3 regions of the Staphylococcus sp. NRL 16/872 genome follow, and region 2 is predicted to be linked to each of the others. Evidence: riboswitches for the same ligand, from Rfam matches in the RefSeq annotation. Region 2 holds a riboswitch; each other region holds the start of a gene.
The links. Region 2 has a riboswitch for S-adenosylmethionine ahead of MT340_RS09885 (methionine ABC transporter ATP-binding protein). Riboswitches for the same ligand answer to the same signal wherever they lie in the genome.

Region 1 (2,327 bases), 930 kb from region 2:
TAGCTATACCGTGTTCAGCATGTGTTTCTCCATCTTGAAGTTTATTAAATTGACTGTATTTATCATTTTTATATTCTACTTCACCAGTTTTATAGACTTTGTAAACCCCGTTCCCAGCATTTAATTTATTTTGACTGATGATTTCAAAGTAATCGCCCTTATCTACTGCTTTTTTGAAGTTTTGTAAATCAGGGTTGCCTCCACTGTTTGACATCGCCATTGTTGCAACTTGTTGAGCATTATCTTGCGTTACAAATTCTGTAGCAGATGCATGAGATGGATTTGTTACAGTTAATAAAACTGTACTTGTTAAAACAGTTGATACAATTAGAGAGACCTTCCTCACAATGAAAACCCCATTTCATTTATTATCAATTACAACTTTAGTGTAGCACTGAAATAACAGTTGAATAGGGATTTAAAGTAAACATTATTGAATTTTTAATCTAAGTTAAAGAAAGCATAGTTTGTAAATATAAGTTAATGATAGTAAAGATTTTTTTAAGATTTTCATGTCTAGGTTTTAAAATCTCTTTTTTGAAAAGTAAGAAATTGCAAAAGCCATTAACATTATAAAAATCAAGTGCGCCATCATCCATAAACCATATTCTCCCCAACTAAAATGGAAAAATGAGCGTTGAGCCATAACAATTAATAGGGGATATAATGCTGCAAAAACAATGAACAATAAGAAGTAACTGATTTTATAAAACGGTTTAGAAATATGATAAATCGCAAAGAAAATAATATAAATGATAAAACCAATAAATACGTGAATCAACAATTCGAGAATTAATGGTGTTTTACTAGGATCTACAAGAAAATCAATATTAATTAGCAATAATGTTAAATGAGTCGATTGTGCTAAGACATCCATAACTGTCATAGTCATTAGCAAAATAATACTGATGAATAAAGCACTAAGTAAGTGGTAGGCGTAGCGTAGCATAATGAGTCATCCTTCGAATTCGTTTTGAATATTATTCCCTCCATGAAAGAAACTACACATCTAAAGAAATTAGAATATTCTAAAAATTATATTGCTTCTATCTATGTCTAGTGCTAATATAATATCAATTCAATAAAACATGAAAACTCTTATCAAGAGTGGTGGAGGGATGTGCCCTATGAAACCCGGCAAACGTCATTCAATGACATAGTGCTAATTCACATAAAGTAGGACTTACTTTAAGAGATAAGAGAAAGTGTATCTGTACTTTCTCTTAGGCAATAGAAAGTATTTTTTTATGTCTTATAAGTATTTAAGAGTTGGAGCGTAATTGAAGCATTCTTAAAGAGAGGTGTCGGTATTCTTGAAAAAATGGTTGAGTGTTATCAGTATTTTAGTATTAATTATAGTTTTAGCAGGTTGTGGCAAAGATAAAGAGGATAATAAAAAAATTACTGTTGCAGCATCACCTGCACCACATGGAGACGTCTTAAAAAAAGCTAAAGATCAATTAAAGAAAAAAGGTTATGATTTAGAAGTAAAAGAAGTGAATGATTATAAAGTGCCGAATAAACTATTGGATAAAGGCGACGTAGATGCTAACTTCTTCCAACATGTCCCTTATTTGAAAGCTGAAAAGAAAAGTCATGGTTATAAAATTGAAGAGTTAGGCAAAGTGTTTACAACACCAATGGGAGTGTACAGTAAAAAATATAAACATTTAAAAGATATTCCAGAAGGTTCTACTATTTATGTATCTAATAATCCAGCAGAAGAAGGTCGATTTTTATCTTTCTTTGTTGATGAAGGATTAATTAAACTTAAAAAAGGCATCAAAATTGAAGATGCAAAATTTGAAGATATTGCTGAAAATAAAAAGAACTTGAAATTTAATCATCAACAAGGGGCAGAATTTTTACCTAAAACATATAAAAATGGGGAAGGTGCAGCTGTCATAATGAATTCAAACTATGCAATAGATAATGGTTTGAAACCTTCTAAAGATGCCATTGTAATAGAAGGTAAATCATCACCGTTTGCCAATATCATCGCCGTGCAAGAAGGTCATAAAAAGGACAAAAAGTTCCAAGAACTATTAAAAGTAATGCAATCTAAAGAAATTAAAGACTATATTAAAAAAGAATATGGTGATGATGTTATCCCATACGAAAGTAATTAGAAAGAAGTCGAAACAAAATACATGCCTCGTCTTCAATAAATATTTTGGCAGTAGCCAGTTGAATTGAAAATACGCTTATATTAAGCCCTTTTTTAATATTAATTATCTTTACCGGAGCAGGACGACGAAATTATTTTAATTTCTATCCTGCTTCTTTTTTATATTTACTAATGTTAAGTTTTTATTATTTTAAATATT
Region 2 (2,327 bases):
GTTAAGTCTTAGTAAAATACGTTTAATTTTATATAATTCTGTGAAGAAGTTAGTGATTGTTTATTATCGACTTAGAAGGTGGATGAGCATGGCAATTTTAAATAAAGTTATTATTGTTGAAGGTAAATCTGATAAGAAGAGAGTACAACAAGTCATCGCTGAGCCTGTCAATATTATCTGTACACATGGTACAATGAGTATCGACAAAATAGATGATATGATTGAATCATTATATGATAAGCAAGTGTATGTACTTGCAGATTCAGATGACGAGGGTGAGAAGATTAGAAAGTGGTTTAAACGATATTTAAGCGAAAGTGAACATATCTATGTTGATAAAACATATTGTGAAGTCGCACGATGTCCTAAAAACTATCTAGCTAATGTTTTGAGCAGATACGGTTTTACTGTTCGAAAAGAAAAACGTCTCATACCTAATTTAACGACTGAAAGGTTAGTATTAATGAATGAGTAGTACAATAAAAGTAGAAGATATTAGTGAAAACTTCAAAGAGGATAAACATCTTATATTTGGGTATACACCCATGTGTGGCACATGTAAAGTTTCTGAGCGAATGTTAGACATCGCAAACGAAATCTTAAAGTTGCCAATTAAAAAAATTGATTTAAATTATCATCCAGAATTTAGCGAAGAAAATAAAATTATGTCTGTGCCTGTGTTAATGATTATGAATAAGGATAAGGAAATGGATAGAATTTATGCATTTCAATCCGTTCCTAATTTGTTAGAAAAGTTAAAATAATTATTGACGAATATATAGTACGATGGTAGGATATAAATTAATTAAATAGTGCGAAAACTCTTATCAAGAGAGGTGGAGGGATGTGCCCTATGAAGCCCGGCAACCGTCTAAATAATAGAAATGGTGCCAATTCACATAAAGTTTAACACTTTAGAAGATGAGAGAAAGATATATAAATGCTTTCTCAACTTTTATAAAGTGAGAAAGCATTTTTTAATTACATAAAGTTTTAAGGAGGCACTTAACGTGATTGAATTAAATCAAGTAGTAAAACGCTATCACACAAAGAATAAAGATGTTCTAGCAGTGGATCACGTTGACTTAAAAATAGAATCAGGCTCAATTTTTGGAGTTATCGGATTCTCTGGTGCTGGTAAAAGTACGTTAATTAGAATGTTTAATAATCTAGAAGCACCTACATCAGGTGACATAATTATAGATGGTGACAATATTAACAAACTTTCAAAAGCAGAGTTAAGAAGAAAACGTCAAAAAGTGAGTATGGTTTTCCAACATTTTAATCTATTGTGGTCACGAACTGTTTTAAAAAATATTATGTTTCCACTTGAAATTGCTGGTCATTCAAAAGTGAAAACTCGAGAAAAAGCATTAGCACTTATTGAGCTTGTGGGTTTAAAAGGTAGAGAAAATGCTTACCCTTCAGAATTATCAGGAGGTCAAAAGCAAAGGGTAGGTATCGCACGTGCCTTAGCCAATGATCCAGACGTGTTGTTATGTGATGAAGCCACAAGCGCGCTTGACCCACAAACTACCGACGAAATTTTAGATTTACTATTAAAAATCAAAAAAAGACAAAATCTTACAATTGTTATCATCACGCATGAAATGCAAGTAATCAGACGAATTTGTGATGAGGTAGCTGTTATGGAGAATGGCCGTGTCATTGAACAAGGTAGAGTTAGTGAAGTCTTTGAAAATCCTCAACACGAAGTGACAAAACGCTTCGTTAAAGATGATTTGGATGATGATTTTGAAGCATCAATTAAGCATCTAGAACCTTTAGATTCCGATGCTTACATTGTGAGACTTAACTTTAATGGTAACAATGCTACTGAACCTATCGTGTCTTACATAACTAAAAACATGGATATTGATATAAATATTCTTGAAGCAAATATTAAAAATACGCGTGATGGTTCGATTGGATTTTTAGTTATCCATATTCCACATATTTCACATTTGGCTTTTGAAGAATTTAAAAATGATTTGCATAAGCGACATGTCAATGTGGAGGTGATTAAGCATGAATAAATCATATGGTGATATTCTTCATGAAATGATTACAATGCCTAATGTCCAGTGGCCAGATGTATGGCAAGCGATTTATGAAACGTTATACATGACTATCGTTTCGACAATTTTCGCTTTTATTCTTGGCTTAATCTTAGGTGTATTACTCTTCCTATCAGCGAGAAGTCATTCTGCTGGGGCAAGAATTTTTTATAGTATAGTTTCATTTGTTGTTAACTTATTCCGAGCAATTCCATTTATCATTTTAATCTTGTTATTAATTCCATTTACAAGTGTCCTTTTAGGAACAAT
Region 3 (2,327 bases), 570 kb from region 2:
TGGAATCGTGGCAGCGCAACATTTTAGCATTTTAGAAATTCTCTTACTATGCTTACTCGTTTACGCAGGGGCAGCGCAATTCATCATTTGCGCACTTGTCATCGCAGGTACGCCTACATCCGCAATTGTCCTAACGACATTAATTGTAAACTCGCGTTTCTTTCTCTTATCAATGACACTCGCACCTAATTATAAAGATTACGGCTTGTGGAATCGTATAGGCCTCTCTTCTATTCTTACTGACGAAACGTTTGGTGTAGCCATCACGCCTCACTTGAAAGGGGAGACAATTAACGATCGCTGGTTACACGGTCTTAATCTTACAGCGTATATCTTCTGGGCACTTGCAAGCATGGCAGGACATATATTCGGTAAATATATTTCTAATCCAGAAATGCTGGGGTTAGACTTCGCTATCACAGCTATGTTCATCTTTCTAGCAATGGCTCAATTTGAATCTATCACACGTTCAAAACTAAAAATATATCTTGTATTAATTGCATGCGTGATCGTTATGATGCTCATCTTAAGTTGGTTCATGCCATCTTACGTCGCTATTCTTTTCGCATCAATCTTCGCAGCAACATTAGGGGTGGTGATGGACCGATGACAACATCTTGGCATATGTTAATCCTAATCGTTTTATGTGGACTCGTAACCATTATCATTCGAATCATACCATTCTTAATGATTTCAAGAATTCATCTCTCAGAAACCGTCATTAAATGGTTATCATTCATCCCAATCACATTATTCACAGCGCTTATCCTAGACGGTATCATTGTGCAAGAACAAGGCGTTCAAGGTTACACACTTAACATCCCGTACATCCTCGTAACCATCCCAACCGTTATTATCGCACTCATCACACGTAGCCTAACCGTAACTATACTCATAGGCATCGCACTTATTGCCGGTATACGTTTCTTCTTTTAAAAGGCAGCACCAAACAGCTGACCATTGAAGTTATACCGACAATCAGATAAAATAAATTCAAACGAAAGTTAACGTGTAAATAAATAAAATAACATGAAACCTTATTATGAGAAGCAGAGGGACTTGGCCCGAAGAAGCTTCAGCAACCGGCAACTTCAAGTACGGTGCTAAAACCAACGAGACACTACTCGAATGATAAGTATTAAAGCGTAATCGCTTCTTACTTCTTAAACAAAGAGTAGGAAGCGATTTTTTTATTTAAAGGAGGTAATTGCATGACAAATTATACCGTAGATACATTGAACCTAGGACCCTTTACGACAGAATCAGGAGAAACCATTGAAAATTTACAGTTACGTTATGAACATGTGGGCTATTCAGGTCAGCCTTTGGTCGTCATTTGTCATGCGCTTACAGGTAATCATTTAACTTATGGCACGGACGAACATCCTGGATGGTGGCGTGAAATTATTGATGGTGGCTACATGCCTATATATGATTACCAATTTCTTACATTTAACGTTATCGGTAGCCCATTTGGTTCAAGTTCGCCGTTAACGGATCCACATTTTCCAAAGCATTTAACCTTAAGAGATATCGTTAAAGCCATTGAAAAGGGGATACAAGCACTCGGCTTCAATAGAATTAACATCTTAATTGGAGGCAGTCTAGGTGGCATGCAAGCGATGGAATTACTTTATAACAATCAATTCCAAATAGACAAAGCGGTCATCTTAGCTGCTACAGACAAAACCTCGTCATATAGTCGTGCATTTAATGAAATCGCACGTGAAGCGATTCAATTAGGAGGTAAAGAAGGATTAAATATTGCACGTCAACTAGGTTTCCTTACTTATCGCTCTTCTAAAAGCTATGATGAACGCTTTACACCAGATGAAGTCGTCAGCTATCAACGTTATCAAGGTGATAAATTTAAAGAAACCTACGATTTGTCATGTTATTTAACCATGTTAAATGTGTTAGATAGTCACAACTTAGATCGAGGTCGTGACGATGTTGATGAAGTGTTACAGTCTTTAGATACAAAAGTATTAACAATGGGCTTTACAGATGATTTACTCTATCCCGATGATCAAGTAAGAGCAGTAGGGGAGCGCTTTAAATATCATCGCCATTTCTTTGTCCCAGATAATGTAGGGCATGATGGCTTCCTATTAAACTTTAATGACTGGGCACCCAATCTCTATCATTTCTTAAAAGTCACAAATTTTAAACGTAAATAAGAAAGCACCACTTCTAATAAGAAGAGAATACGGCTAGTTTAATCCATTTGTTTTAATACACCATAGAGGTTAAAATAGAGGTTATAGTCAAAAAAAGTATAGGAGTGGCGAATGTGTTTTCAAAAGTACATCCTAAAGCAACGATAC

Region 1: linked by a shared signal. The riboswitch ahead of MT340_RS01755 (MetQ/NlpA family ABC transporter substrate-binding protein) and the one ahead of MT340_RS09885 (methionine ABC transporter ATP-binding protein) in region 2 are both predicted to bind S-adenosylmethionine.
Region 3: linked by a shared signal. The riboswitch ahead of metX (homoserine O-acetyltransferase MetX) and the one ahead of MT340_RS09885 (methionine ABC transporter ATP-binding protein) in region 2 are both predicted to bind S-adenosylmethionine.

What each region holds. Positions count from the first base shown of each region.
Region 1 is NZ_CP119327.1:373,888-376,214, forward strand. It holds gene MT340_RS01745 (LPXTG cell wall anchor domain-containing protein) at 1-346, opposite strand, end outside; gene MT340_RS01750 (hypothetical protein) at 524-949, opposite strand; SAM riboswitch class I at 1,096-1,202, shown strand; gene MT340_RS01755 (MetQ/NlpA family ABC transporter substrate-binding protein) at 1,314-2,129, shown strand.
Region 2 is NZ_CP119327.1:1,985,237-1,987,563, reverse strand. It holds gene MT340_RS09895 (toprim domain-containing protein) at 89-475, shown strand; gene MT340_RS09890 (thioredoxin family protein) at 468-764, shown strand; SAM riboswitch class I at 822-928, shown strand; gene MT340_RS09885 (methionine ABC transporter ATP-binding protein) at 1,011-2,036, shown strand; gene MT340_RS09880 (methionine ABC transporter permease) at 2,029-2,327, shown strand, end outside.
Region 3 is NZ_CP119327.1:12,958-15,284, forward strand. It holds gene MT340_RS00045 (AzlC family ABC transporter permease) at 1-610, shown strand, start outside; gene MT340_RS00050 (AzlD domain-containing protein) at 607-936, shown strand; SAM riboswitch class I at 1,035-1,138, shown strand; gene metX (homoserine O-acetyltransferase MetX) at 1,212-2,180, shown strand; gene MT340_RS00060 (YybS family protein) at 2,279-2,327, shown strand, end outside.